Regions from separate parts of the Thermoanaerobacterium aotearoense genome, predicted to be linked through region 1. Evidence: predicted binding sites of a transcription regulator. Region 1 holds the regulator's gene; the other holds the start of a gene.
The links. The regulator HrcA, encoded in region 1, represses chaperone genes, less so after heat shock. The targets are predictions, from matches to a motif close to ATTAGCACTCANNNNNNNTGAGTGCTAAT.
Positions count from the first base shown of each region.

Region 1 (7,743 bases):
GTTTTTAGGTCTTAGAATGATGGATGGAGTAAATGACAAAGACTTTAAAGAGAGATTTGGCGAAAGCATGTTCTTTGTATTTAAAAATGCCATTTATAAAAATATAGAGTTGGGGCTTTTAAGAAAAGAAGGTGAAAATCTTAAATTGACGCCAAAAGGCGTAGATGTGTCCAATAATGTGTTTGAGGATTTTTTATTTTAAAGTATTGACAAATATCCACAATAGTGGTATTTTTAAATCGTGATTAGCACTCTCAAGCTAAGAGTGCTAATAATAGAATTTGGGGTGGTGAATATGCCGTTAGATGATAGGAAAAAGAAGATTTTAGAAGCTGTGATTAATGACTATATTTTGACGGCAGAACCAATTGGATCTCGGACAATTGCAAAGCGATATAATCTTGGTGTAAGCTCGGCTACAATTAGAAATGAAATGGCTGACCTTGAGGAGATGGGGTATCTTGAACAGCCTCATACATCTGCAGGTAGAATACCATCTGATAAAGGATACAGGTTTTATGTTAATAATATATTAGAGCACTATTTGAATGAAAGTCGTGACGATGAAGTAGAGGCAATTGATGAGGTTTTTGCTGAGATAGACGATATAGTGAAGAAATATGCCAGGTTATTATCTACCATTACTAACCACACTATAGTGGTTAAGATGCCTCGAATTGATGAAAACACGATTAAGAGAATACAAATATTGCCTGTTGATGCAAATAAATTGATACTTCTTGTAATGACAGAATCAGGCATCATGAAAAACTATTTAATAAGCTTAAAGGATAATATTGATAATAATTTGTTTGAGTTTTTAAACAACCTGATCAACAATAAAATGATAGGAAAAAGAAAAAGAGAAATGGACCAGACGTTGAGAGATGAGATAAAAAAAGAGTCTGGCAGTGCTATCGGAATCATAGACAAGATTACAGATACGATTATAAATGGTTTAAAGCAGATGGATGAAACAGACTTGTATTCGGAAGGCATTTCAAATATTCTCAACTTTCCTGAGTACAAGGATCTCTTAAAAGCTAAAATGTTTTTTGATCTGATTGACAATAAAGACATTATGAATTCAGTATTAGAGCCTTTAGACGATTCCATCGATGTTACTATTGGAAGTGAAAGCAAGTTTGAAGAGATGTGGGATTTAAGCATAATCAAATCTACGTATAAGATAAATGGTGAGGTTGTTGGGACTTTTGGCATTATTGGGCCTACAAGGATGAATTACAAGAGGCTTATAAATGAAATAAACACGATGTCGAATGAATTGTCAAAAGTTTTGTCATATATATACCAAGAAAATAAGAGGTGAATCAATTGGATAGAGAAAAAGATACAATGGAAAGCAAAAACAATTTAGACGAAGATTTAAAAGACAATGTATCTGATGCTGACCGACCTCAAGATGACAGTGAAGGCAGCATAGGTACAGAAAATTCTGATCAGGGTGAAGAAAAAAATTACGAAGGAGAAATTGAAGAATTGAAAAATAAGCTTAAGCAAAAAGAAGATGAAGCAAATGAATACTTAGAAATGGCCCAGAGATTGAAAGCAGAATTTGAGAATTACAGGAGAAGGACAGAAAAGGAAAAAGCAGATCTGATTGAATATGGTAAAGAACAGGTAATCTTAGATATATTGCCAGTTATAGATAATTTTGAGAGAGCTCTTGAAGCATCTCACGGTGATAATGAGGAAATAGCTTCCTTTAAAGAAGGTGTCAATTTAATATACAGGCAATTTAAAGGTATTTTAGAAAAGATAGGGGTTAAAGAGATAGAGGCTTTAGGCCAAATATTTGATCCATATAAGCATCATGCTGTTATGCAGGAAGAGGTAGAAGATAAGAAGGAAAATGAGATAATTGAAGTTTTTCAAAAGGGATATATGTTTAATAATAAAGTAATAAGACCGAGTATGGTCAAAGTAGCAAAATAAAGTATAGGAATAGGAGGAGTAGATTATGGGAAAAATTATAGGAATTGATCTTGGCACAACTTTTTCGTGCGTAGCTGTTATGGAAGGAGGACAGCCGGTAGTCATACCAAACTCAGAGGGGGCCAGGACAACTCCATCTGTTGTGGCGTTTACAAAAGAAGGTGAAAGATTAGTAGGCCAAGTCGCAAAAAGACAGGCTATTACAAACCCTGAAAGGACAGTTATGTCTATAAAAAGACATATGGGTTCTGACTACAAAGTAACTATTGATGGAAAAAGTTATACACCGCAAGAGATTTCAGCAATGATACTGCAGAAGTTAAAAGCTGATGCTGAAGCGTACTTAGGAGAGAAAGTTACAGAGGCTGTAATAACAGTTCCTGCGTATTTCAATGACAGTCAAAGACAGGCAACCAAAGATGCAGGTAGGATAGCAGGACTTGATGTAAAGAGGATTATAAACGAGCCTACTGCGGCTTCATTGGCCTATGGGCTTGATAAGCAAGGCAATCAGAAGATAATGGTGTACGATTTAGGCGGTGGTACATTCGATGTATCTATACTTGAGATAGGCGATGGAGTATTTGAAGTATTGGCTACAAGTGGTAATAACCACTTAGGTGGTGATGATTTTGACCAGAGGATTATGGATTGGTTGGCAGACAACTTCAAAAAAGAGTATGGAATTGATCTGAGAAACGACAAGATGGCAATGCAGAGGCTTAAAGATGCAGCAGAAAAGGCGAAGATAGAACTTTCTTCTGCTATGACAGCTAACATAAACTTGCCTTTTATAACTGCTGATGCTACAGGTCCTAAGCACATAGATGTAAATCTTACAAGAGCAAAATTTGAGGAGCTTATCAATGATTTAGTGCAATCTACTGTAGAACCAGTAAATCGTGCATTAAGCGATGCAAAACTTAGTCCTGCAGATATTGATAAAGTGATATTAGTCGGCGGTTCGACGAGAATACCATTCGTTCAAGAGACAGTAAAAAGGATAATGGGCAAAGAACCGCACAAAGGCATAAACCCAGATGAATGTGTTGCAATTGGAGCCGCAATTCAAGGTGGTGTATTAGGAGGCGAAGTTAAAGACGTCTTACTATTGGATGTCACACCGCTTTCTCTTGGCATTGAAACACTTGGCGGTGTGTTTACAAAATTAATAGAAAGGAATACTACTATTCCTACAAAGAAGAGCCAAATATTCTCCACTGCTGCAGATGGGCAGACATCTGTTGAGATACACGTTCTGCAAGGTGAAAGACCAATGGCTCGTGACAATAAGACACTTGGAAGATTTACCCTGACTGGAATTCCACCTGCTCCAAGAGGAGTGCCTCAGATAGAGGTTACATTTGACATTGATGCTAATGGCATTGTCCATGTTTCTGCAAAAGATTTAGGTACAGGAAAATCTCAGAACATAACAATCACTTCTTCTTCTAATTTAAGCGAAGAAGAGATAAACAGAATGATGAATGAAGCGAAACAGCACGAAGAAGAAGACAGAAGGAGAAAAGAAGAGATAGAAGTAAGAAACAACGCAGATTCATTGATATATCAAGCTGAAAAGACTATGAAAGATTTAGCAGACAAGATGACACAACAAGAAAAAGATGATATAAATAAAGAGATAGAAAATGTAAGAAAAGCTCTTGAAGGCAGCGATATTAACGCTATAAAAAGTGCTTCAGAAAAATTGTCACAAGCATTTTACAATGTATCTTCACGCATATATCAGCAAGCAGGCGGTGCGGGTCAGGCAAATAGCTATAGCGGCAGCGATGGAACATCTAATAAAGATAATGTATATGAAGCAGACTATAGGATGGAAGATGACAACAAAGACAATAAATAAGAACCAGGGCAATCCTGGTTCTCATTCATGTTAAGAAAGGCAGGTGATGTGTATGGCAAAAGATTATTATGCAATATTGGGTCTTGATAAAAATGCCAGTGATGAAGATATAAAGAAGGCTTATAGGACTCTTGCAAAGAAGTATCATCCCGACTTAAATCCTGGCAATAAAGAAGCAGAACAAAAGTTTAAAGAGATAAATGAAGCATATCAGATTTTGTCTGATCCTCAGAAAAAAGCTCAATATGATCAATTTGGCGATGCAGCATTTAATCAAGGTGGTTTCAACCAAGGAGATTTTGGTGGCTTTGGCGGTTTTGGCCAAGGTGGATTTGATTTTGGCGGCTTTGGCGACATTTTTGGCGATATATTTGGCGATATGTTTGGAGGCAGCACCAGAAGAAAAACTGGTCCTCAAAAGGGAAATGATATAAGGATTAATCTGACTTTGTCCTTTGAAGAAGCTGCATTTGGTGTCGAGAAAGAGATTGAAGTTGAAAGATATGAAAAATGCGATAGGTGCAATGGTACCGGTGCAAACCCAGGAACGAAAGTAGATGTATGCCCTGAATGTCATGGAACAGGAGAGGTCAGGATAACGCAAAATACGCCTTTTGGCAGGATAGTCAATGTGAGAACATGTCCTAGGTGCCATGGAGATGGCAGGATAGTAAAAGATCCATGCTCAAAATGCCATGGAACTGGGAAAATAAGAAGAGCGAGAAAATTAAAAGTAAATATTCCTGCTGGAATTGATGAAGGACAAATGGTATCATTAAGAGGTGAAGGTGAACCAGGAGAAAGAGGAGGAGCTAATGGAGATCTTTTTATTGTAATAAGCATAAAACCTCATAAGATATTCAAGCGGGATGGATTCAATGTATTGCTTAAAATGCCTATTAGCTTTGTAGATGCTGCACTTGGTGCAGAGATAGAAGTTCCTACCCTTGACGGCAAAGCTATATACAATATTCCACCTGGAACTCAGACCGGAACGGTGTTTAGACTTAGGAACAAAGGAATACCTCATATCAATGGAAGAGGACGTGGTGACGAATTTGTGGAAGTATATATCGATGTTCCTAAGAAATTGACGGAAAAGCAAAAAGAGCTATTGAGGGAGTTTGACAAGCTGAGCAATGATAGCGGTGGTAAATCATTTTTTCAAAAAGTAAAAGATGCTTTTGGAGCATAAAAAAAGGGTGATATGATTGAAATGGCTTGAAGTTAAAATTACGACTTCAGTGGAAGCTGAGGAAGCTATAACAAATATAATGCATGAAGTTGGTGCAGGCGGTGTTGTCATAGAAGATCCAAATGATTTAAAGATGTTAAATGACAGCAATGAATGGGACTACGTAGATCCTGATATGATTGTAGATAGCGATAAAGTTGTAATATCTGCTTATTTTCCTCTTACTCCCAGTACAATTGACAAATTAAGCATAATCAAGGATAGAATAATAGGGCTTAAAGAATATAATCTGGACATCGGAGATTTTACGTTTGAAACGACTGAAGTCGATGATGAAGATTGGGCAAACAGCTGGAAAAAGTACTACAAAACTTTTAAGATTGGCAAACGTGTTGTCATAAAACCATCATGGGAAGATTATGACCCAGAAGAAAATGAAATAGTTGTTGAGTTAGATCCAGGTATGGCTTTTGGCACAGGCAGCCACGAGACAACAAAAATGTGTATAGAATTTTTAGAAGATAATGTTAAAAGTGGCGATACCGTGTTTGATGTTGGGTGCGGTACAGGTATATTGTCAATTGTCAGCTCTAAGTTAGGTGCAAAAAAAGTCTTTGCAGTCGATGTGGACGAAGTTGCATTAAAAGTGGCTTCTTTAAATGTGAAATTAAACAAACTGGACAATGTTGAGGTTTTGAAAAGCGATCTTTTAAAAGAGCTAAGCGGTGAAGCGGATTTAATAGTTGTAAATATTATAGCTGATATAATAATAAAAGCTACTTTTGACATACATGAAAAACTTAAAGAAAACGGCTTGTTTATATCAAGTGGAATAATTAAAGATCGTAAAGATGATGTTTTAAATGCTATTTCCGAATATTTTGACGTTATTGATGTCAAAGAAGATGGGGAATGGGTTGCAATATTATCAAGGAAAAAGTGAGTGCTGTGAGAAGACTTTTTATAAAAGATGAGGATATAAAAGATGGCATAGTCAGGATACATGGTGATGATGCTCATCATATAAAGGATGTATTAAGGTTAAAGATTGGAACTGATTTGGTGGTTTCTAATGGAGTGAAACAGTACAATGCTTCTATTCTTTCTATCGAAAGCACTTCTGTCTTATTAAAGATAGTTGGTGAGTTGCATCAAGTCGTAGAAAGTTCTATAAATGTAACGTTATTTCAAGGACTGCCAAAGTCTGATAAAATGGATTTGATTGTTCAAAAATGCACAGAGATCGGAATAAAAAAGATTGTACCTGTTGAAACCGAGTTTTCGGTTATAAAGGTTAAAGAAAAAAGCATAGGCAACAAAATAAACAGGTGGAATAAAATTTCTCAAGAAGCATCAAAGCAATCTGGAAGATTGATAGTGCCGGAAGTGCTGGAACCGATAAGTTTTAATATTGCTTTGAATTACATCCAAGAGTTTGATTTATGCATAATGCCTTACGAAAGAGAGACAAATGTAAGGCTAAAAGATGTTTTAAGGGAAAATAATGGTGCAAAAAATATTTGTATTTTTATCGGGCCTGAAGGTGGCTTCTCATCCAGTGAAGTAACTATGGCGACTAAAAATGGTGCTGTGATTGTCACATTGGGTCCAAGGATTTTAAGGACAGAAACAGCCGGTATTGTGGCTGGTTCTATAATTTTGTACGAATTAGGAGATTTAGGATAGACGGTTTTTATTTTTGCCTCTTAAATGTTTCGAGGCTTATTTTTTTATATTTCGTTAAATGTTATAATAAATTTTGAACTTTATAACAAACGATATGGGAGGAATATTACGAAGTGGCAAAGGCAAACATAGCTTTAGACGCTGACGAATTTTATGATGTATATGGCCGCAAAAAAACTGTGTCATTTTTTACATTAGGTTGTAAAGTAAATCAATATGAGACGGAAGCCATGGCTGAGATTTTCAAGAGTTCAGGATATGATGTTGTAGGGTTCGATGAATATGCCGATGTGTATGTCATAAACACATGCACCGTGACTGGTCGAGGCGATATGAAATCAAGGCAGGAAATAAGAAAGGCTAAAAAAATCAATCCAGATTCTGTGATTGCTGTGGTTGGCTGTTATTCGCAAGTGGCCTCAAATGAAGTTTTAAATATACCTGAAGTCAATGTTGTTTTAGGCACTAAAAACAAGGGAGAAATAGTCAAATTAGTAGAGAAAGCGGCGAGTGCCAATAAGGTAAATGCCGTTGAAGATATATTTAAAGATAGAAAATTCGAGGAACTTAAGATATCAGCTCAAGAAGGTCATACGCGGGCATATTTAAAGATACAAGATGGGTGCAATCAATACTGTACTTACTGTATTATACCGTATGCCAGAGGTCCTATAAGGAGCAGAAAGCCTCATGACATATTGGATGAGGTTAAAAGGCTTAAAGATAATGGCTATAAAGAAGTAGTGTTGACAGGCATACACGTTGCATCATATGGCAAAGACTTGGAAAATGTGGATTTGCTTGATATAATAAAGATGATACACGAAATCGAGGGTATCGAAAGGATACGCCTAAGTTCAGTTGAGCCTACATTTTTAACCGAAGATTTCGTAAGAGAAGTTTCTATTTTGCCGAAATTTTGCAGACACTACCATATATCATTGCAAAGTGGTTCGGACAGTGTCCTTAAAAGAATGGGTAGAAAATACACCACCAGTGAATACAAAAAGATTATAGAGAGAGTTAGAAAGTACGTCGA
Region 1 covers NZ_CP047602.1:1,209,635-1,217,377, forward strand. Annotated here, with positions in the region: gene hemW (radical SAM family heme chaperone HemW) at 1-202, shown strand, start outside; gene hrcA (heat-inducible transcriptional repressor HrcA) at 296-1,330, shown strand; gene grpE (nucleotide exchange factor GrpE) at 1,357-1,956, shown strand; gene dnaK (molecular chaperone DnaK) at 1,982-3,823, shown strand; gene dnaJ (molecular chaperone DnaJ) at 3,876-5,018, shown strand; gene prmA (50S ribosomal protein L11 methyltransferase) at 5,035-5,961, shown strand; gene GSH73_RS06020 (16S rRNA (uracil(1498)-N(3))-methyltransferase) at 5,931-6,704, shown strand; gene mtaB (tRNA (N(6)-L-threonylcarbamoyladenosine(37)-C(2))-methylthiotransferase MtaB) at 6,818-7,743, shown strand, end outside.

Region 2 (7,743 bases), 550 kb from region 1:
TAAATTTTGTCTTCGTCCTGAGCTCCTCAATATTGTGGACACCGCAGTAGCCCATTCCAGCCCTTAAGCCTCCAATCATCTGGTAAACAGTATCCTTCAAAGGTCCCTTGTAAGGCACTCTACCTTCTACACCTTCAGGAACAAGTTTTTTCATGCCTTCCTGGAAATACCGATCAGAGCTTCCGCTCTTCATTGCTGATATTGAGCCCATTCCTCTGTATACTTTATAGCTTCTTCCTTGGTATATTTCTACTTCACCAGGGCTTTCCTCGGTCCCTGCAAAAAGACTTCCAATCATCACTGTAGATGCACCAGCAGCAATCGCTTTGACGATGTCTCCACTGTACTTTATGCCGCCATCTGCGATTACAGGTATACCATATTTATCGGCTTCCTCCGCACAATCATAAATTGCTGTAATCTGAGGAACTCCGATTCCTGCTACGACTCTCGTTGTGCAAATTGAACCAGGCCCAATGCCTACCTTAACGCAATCAGCACCTCTTTCTATCAGATCTCTTGTAGCCTCTGCAGTCGCCACATTTCCAGCAATGATCTGAAGATCAGGAAATCTATTCTTTATCTTTTCCACCGTATTTAAGACACCGACAGAATGTCCATGAGCCGTGTCAACAACCACAACATCTACATTGGCATCTACCAGAGCTTGAACTCTTTCCATGACATCCGCAGAAACACCTACAGCAGCACCAACAAGCAATCTTCCTCTCGAATCTTTTGCAGAATTAGGATATTCTACAGCCTTTTCAATATCCTTAATGGTAATCAATCCTTTTAAATTGTTGTCATCATCCACAAGAGGCAACTTCTCTATCTTATGCTTTTTAAGTATTTCCCGAGCCTCATCTATAGTAGTCCCAACAGGTGCAGTGACTAAATTCTCTTTTGTCATGACTTCTTTAATCGGCCTGTCTAAATTGCTTTCAAATCTTATGTCTCTGTTGGTGATTATCCCCACAAGTTTGTTATCAACCGTTATAGGCACTCCAGATATCCTATATCTTTCCATAAGCTCTACAGCGTCTTGTATCTTGTGTTCTGGTGACAAATAAAAAGGATTTGTTATAACACCGTGTTCCGACCTTTTAACTCTATCTACCTCTAAAGCCTGTCTTTCTATAGGCATATTTTTGTGTATTATGCCAATCCCTCCTTCTCTTGCTATTGCAATGGCAAGAGAAGATTCTGTCACAGTATCCATCCCTGCGCTAATCAACGGTATATTTAACATTATACTATTTGTAAGGCGTGTTTTAGTGTCAACCTCCTTTGGCAGCACATCAGATTTTGCCGGTATAAGCAGTACATCGTCAAACGTCAGTCCTTCTTTAACAAATTTATCAGCCATTTTTATCCCCTTCCTCTAAAATTTATTATGCCTGAGTTTATAATAAAAATGCCCGAACAGAGAATTTCGTTCAGGCAAAAAAGAGTACAACAATAACTCCCCATAGTAAAGAGTTACGGCTCTTTGTAGATACTCCAGTGCCTATTCACCAGATTATATGCGGATAAGATTTTATTATTAAATTACTAAACAATATAACAAATTTAGATGTCCATGTCAACAGTACAAAAAAATAACCGGGGATACCCGGTTATTTTCATTACATCATGTCCATGCCTGCCCCTGCTGCTGGAGCTGGTGGATTCTTTTCTGGTATGTCTGCCACAACTGCTTCTGTTGTCAATATCATTGACGCAACAGATGCAGCATTTTGAAGTGCTGACCTTGTAACCTTCGTTGGGTCAACTATACCTGCTTTTAACATGTCTACAAATTCTTCTTTGTATGCATCATAACCAAAAGCAGGGTCTTTTGATTCTTTTATCTTCTCAATGATTACTGAGCCATCAACACCAGCATTTCTTGCTATCTGCCTTACTGGTTCTTCTAATGCTCTCAGCACGATCTGAGCACCTGTCCTGAAGTCGCCTTCTAATGAATCAACTACTTTTTGTACTTCTGGTATGACATCTAACAGTGCTGTGCCACCGCCAGGAACTATACCTTCTTCTACAGCAGCTCTCGTAGCTGAAAGAGCATCTTCTATTCTGTGTTTCTTTTCTTTAAGCTCTGTCTCTGTAGCAGCACCAGCTTGAATTACTGCAACACCGCCAGAAAGTTTAGCCAATCTTTCTTGCAGTTTTTCTCTGTCATAATCTGATGTAGTCTCTTCGATCTGAACTTTTATCTGATTTATTCTGTTCTTTATGTCTGCAGCATTTCCTGCACCATCAACTATTGTAGTGTTTTCTTTTGTCACTTTTACTTGTCTTGCGCGACCAAGCATGTCTATTTTAGCTTCTTTGAGATCAAGACCTACTTCTTCAGATATTACTTGGCCACCTGTCAAGATAGCTATGTCTTGCAGCATTTCTTTTCTTCTGTCGCCAAATCCTGGAGCTTTTACTGCAACGCATGTAAATGTGCCTCTTAATTTATTAACTACTAATGTTGCAAGTGCTTCACCTTCAACATCATCTGCAATTATCAAAAGCTTCCTGCCTTGTTGTACTACTTGCTCAAGCAATGGCAACAAGTCTTGGATATTTGACAACTTCTTGTCTGTGATGAGTATTAAAGGATCGTCCAAAACTGCTTCCATCTTATCTGTATCAGTTACCATATACTGTGAAATATAGCCTCTGTCAAACTGCATTCCTTCAACTATTTCAATAGTCGTATTCATTGACTTTGATTCTTCTACTGTTATTACGCCGTCTTTGCCGACCTTATCCATTGCTTCAGCTATTAAGTTGCCGATTTCCTCGTCAGCCGCTGAAATTGATGCAACATGTGCAATAGAATCTTTTCCCTCTACCGGTTTTGATATGTTCTTTAATCCTTCAACAGCAGCATCGACAGCTTTTGCCATACCACGCCTTAAAAGCATTGGATTTGCACCAGCAGCTAAGTTTCTTAAACCTTCCAATACCATAGCTTGTGCCAATACAGTAGCCGTTGTTGTACCATCACCAGCAACGTCATTTGTCTTTGTTGCAACTTCCTTTAAAAGCTGCGCGCCTTGATTTTCAAAAGGATCTTCTAATTCAATCTCTCTTGCAATTGTGACACCATCGTTTGTAATCGTTGGTGAACCGTATTTTTTATCTAAAACAACATTACGGCCTCTTGGTCCTAATGTGACTTTCACTGTGTTGGCAACAGCATTTACGCCTCTTTCCAAAGCCTTTCTTGCATCTTCACCGTACAAAATTTTCTTTGCCATTTCTTCTACCTCCTTATTCTACTACAGCTAATATATCGCTCTGCCTCAAGAGAAGATATTCTTCTCCATCAAGTTTTACTTCTGTGCCAGCGTATTTTGAGAATATTACTTTGTCTCCGACTTTTACTTCCAGCTCGACTCTTTTTCCATCTATGTATTCACCAGAGCCGACAGCAAGTACTTCACCTTGTTGAGGTTTTTCTTTCGCAGTGCCAGGCAATACAATGCCGCCTTTTGTTACCTCTTCGGCTTCAGTAACCTTTACTACAACTCTGTCACCAAGTGGTTTTAATCTCATAATATCCCTCCTCGAAATTTGTTAGCACTCATTCATGACGAGTGCTAATCATCACACTTTTTATATTAGTTTAATTACAAGTTCATGGCAAACTCCAAATTTCTCTAATTTTTGCCGTTTTAGACGATTATTATAGATTTTTCCCATTTATCTTCTAATTATACGATTAATATTGAATTTACGCAAAAAATGCAGGCTTTAGCTGCCTGCAACATTATTTACATTGCCATTTGAACTTTGTTGTTTTAGATAATTTATCATGTTGTACATAAATTGCTGCTGTTCCTTTGTAAGCATTGATTTAAGACCGTTTACGACTTCCGACTGCTGCTCTGTAAGTCCAAGACTTTTCGGCACATCATCCTCTTTTGTTTCCTTTTCTGAATCATTGCTTTTTACATCTTCCACCATTTCATCACTTGCGGCGTTTTCTGCAACTTTAACTTCTTCTATATTTTTATCTTCTTTAGATCTGTCAAATAAATCATTCTTCACATCGCCTTTATCGCTTTCTTCCACCTTCTCGTGCCTTGATTCGCTATTTTTTGAATTCATAATGCTTTCAGCCTTGTTTAAAGCTTCTACAAGCTTTATATTCTTTATGATTTTCTCTGCCATGTCCTTTTTATCATCCGGAATAACAGGTTTTATCGCTTCAAAAATGTCCAAGATTTTATCTATGATGTTATTTTTATCTCCTTCAACTTCGTATTTTTTCATTTTCTCGTTTAGGTTTTGTATTCCTTCGTGAAGTTTTATAAATTTATCTATGATTATCTGTTTATCTTCTTTCATATACGGTTTTACTGCTTTTAGCATTCCAATCTGATCGAAGTCGTCTTCTTGCACTTCAGCTTCTTGATTAAATTCCATCAACTGTCTGTGGCATTCAAGTATTTCGGCAATTTTTGTGAAGATATCTATGTAGTACTGTTCCTTCCTGTGTAGATATGGTTTAACGCTTCCCATAAAGTTTTTGCTTTTCTCTATTATCTCAAATATATCCAAATCGTTTTTCTTCTCATCGTCCTTTTTGCCTTCTGTTTTATCATCTTTACCATGATCCACAATCTCTTCGTCTTCTTTTTTCTTTAAAAGCCGCCTTTCACCTTCAAGACTTAAGCCATCAAAAATTTGAAACCTTATAAAAAATATTATGAAAAGTTCAATTATCAATACCTTTAGTAATTTTTCTCTATCCACAGCAAATCCCCCACTTCTATAAATACTTCTTAAATAATATATGTATAGGGCAGGTTTATTATCACCTGCCCCATGCTTTTATTTCTTATCCACCACAAAAATACCTGGGACAAACAAGAAGATTATAAGGATCACTATTATGATCCAAATCCATCCACCGCCCCATGCTGCTCCTTTTCCCTCAGGCATATGAAAACCCCCTTCACATTATTTATCGACCACAAATATTCCAGGTACAAAGAGGAAAATTATTAGTATTATGATTATGATCCAGATCCATCCGCCGCCCCATGCTGCTCCTTTCCCTTCAGGCATACTAAAAACCTCCTTTATTTTTTGGCCTCAAGGACCTAATACATTATACGTGATGTGTTAAATATTGTTACTGAAATTCATGGTGGCCAGTGACCACAAAAAGCGCCTTGCTTTTTTCCGCGGTTTGTCTTGCTGTAAGACGACTAACAGAAGAAAGAAAAACAGCAAATCTTCGAATTCAAACCTCACATCCATTACGACAGTCAATATGACAAAAAAGAATAGAAGCGTATTTCCAGATATATTCATAAGATCAGCTCCATTTTAATTTACTTTAATTCATTATATTCTCATTTCTGATTATTGATATTGATTTCGTCTTTTATGTAATATAAATGGTCCTACCGCAAGATAGGACCATTTGCTTTATTTGACTTGATTTAAGAATAATCCCATTCCACCGTCCATGATTATGACTAAAAGTACGAAGAAGAACAGCAATGTTTCCATTGACCATGCTCCGCCAAACCATCCGCCGCCCATAAGGACAACGAGAATTAAGAAGAAGAACAGCAAATTGCTTTCGCCAAATACTGAACTTGTTCCTGCCATAATAATCCTCCTTTTAAAATTTTAAATTTAATCAAGCTTTAGGCTCTTCGACTATGAAGCCAGGTACAAACAAGAAGATAAGAAGTATTATAATTATAATCCAGAACCATCCACCGCCTATCCATGATGCACCTTTCTCTGTGGGCATATAAATATCCCCCTTTCGCAAGATTTATGTCAGGTCTTTTTGACCTAATACATAATATGACACCGCCAATATTTGTGACACTTCCAATTTAAAAACTAACAAAAATTTACCTTAAACATATTCTGATATAAGAAAGGGGGATTTAATTTATGGATATAATTTCTGCGCTGATTTTATCGAGTGTCATTCAAAGCCTTTATCCCAAAAGCAAAATAGATTCAAGGTTATTGAGAAAAGCTTCTATATATAGGAGTGAATGTGTTAGCGCTATTGTGTATTCCAATTTGCCATATGATGCGCTTAAAAAAAAGATAGAATCAATTGGAGGAACGATAAAATACGAACTGCCTATCATCAACGGTTGGGCTGTAAACATACCGTGCAATAAGCTGAACATCATCGCAAAAAATAAAGGCATAAAATTTATAGCTGAAGATTCAACTGTAAAAACACAGCTTAACATTGCCACACAGGAAATCAAATCAAGAGAGGCAAATGATCATGGATACACTGGTAAAGGCGTAACAATAGCTTTTTTAGACACAGGAATTTACCCTCATCCAGACTTCACTAAACCCAAAAACAGGATAATTGCATTTCACGACATTGTAAACGGAAAAAAAAGTCCATACGATGACAACGGCCACGGTACCCATGTGGCAGGCGATGCCGCATCCAGCGGTTATTTATCAGATGGCAAGTACAAAGGTGTAGCACCTGAAGCAAATATAGTATCAGTAAAAGTTTTGGATTCCAGAGGTAGCGGTTCAACATCAGATATACTGTCAGGTATGCAGTGGATACTTGACAACAAAGATAAATACAATATAAGAATTGTTTCACTTTCCATCGGTGAAACACCATCATTGCCTCCTTTTTTAGACCCTCTTGTCAAAGGAGTAGATAGGCTTTGGAGAAGTGGATTGGTTGTTGTAGTAGCGGCTGGCAATTCGGGGCCGTCTATGAATTCTATAACATCTCCGGGAAACAGCATGAATGTTATAACAGTTGGTGCAGTTGATGACAAAAGAACTGTTGACACTTCAGACGATGAGATTGCCAATTTCTCAGGAAGAGGATCCGCTTTCTTGCCAAAACCTGATGTAGTAGCACCTGGCGTAAAGATCGTTTCAGCCGCATCAGGAAATGTTCCAATAGGAACTGACGACAACATCCTTCTTAACAAATCATACAGAACGGCATCTGGTACATCAATGGCAACACCAATTGTAGCCGGAGCAGCAGCACTTCTTTTGGAAAAAAATCCTTCACTGACAAATTACCAAATAAAAAACATCTTAAAATCTACTACCACAAATGTAGACCACTACAGGTACTATTCACAAGGATATGGGATGATAAATGTAGAAATGGCATTAAAAAAAGTATGAGGCAATACCTCATACTTTAATCTTTTTTCACATCATTTTTATCCATTGGAGTAGGCGTCGGCAAGCCTCTTATCAAGTTAGCCGTAGCACCTGGTATGAATGTATACGTCAGTGCCGCATAAATCGCATATAGATACTGAAGATTTGAAAAGCCTAATAGCGTAAAAATGGAAAGCAATGTAAAACCAAAAAAGGTATCCATACTTATGCCTGTTGGCGGAGGAAATACAAGCTTCGGAAGTTTGCTGTTTTCATCTGGCGCCTCGAGGGAAATCGGCTCAGCAGAATAAATATTGTATATGGCTGGGAAAAACGAAACAATATCCGAAGCAGCCAAAAGTGCATTCAGTGCAATGGCAGAAAATTTTGTATCATTAATTAAAATAAGTAAAAAAACAAAAAGTACGAACTTTGCTATATATATAGGCTGTGTATCTGTTTCCATCTCCTTCAAAATCGGAGTTATCGCATCCATCAATTTTTCTAATTTTTCTTCATCCACCGCATCAAAATTCTTAATCTCTCCATTTTCCATTAAAACACCTCATTTCTCGTTGAATCCTTATAATCACATTATATTCA
Region 2 covers NZ_CP047602.1:661,240-668,982, reverse strand. Annotated here, with positions in the region: gene guaB (IMP dehydrogenase) at 1-1,369, opposite strand, end outside; purine riboswitch at 1,453-1,550, opposite strand; gene groL (chaperonin GroEL) at 1,629-3,254, opposite strand; gene groES (co-chaperone GroES) at 3,268-3,552, opposite strand; gene GSH73_RS03215 (hypothetical protein) at 3,751-4,755, opposite strand; gene GSH73_RS03210 (hypothetical protein) at 5,128-5,319, opposite strand; gene GSH73_RS03205 (hypothetical protein) at 5,437-5,622, opposite strand; gene GSH73_RS03200 (S8 family peptidase) at 5,920-7,161, shown strand; gene GSH73_RS03195 (hypothetical protein) at 7,178-7,696, opposite strand.
Region 2: the regulator HrcA is predicted to act here: its motif matches at 3,573-3,601, upstream of groES (co-chaperone GroES).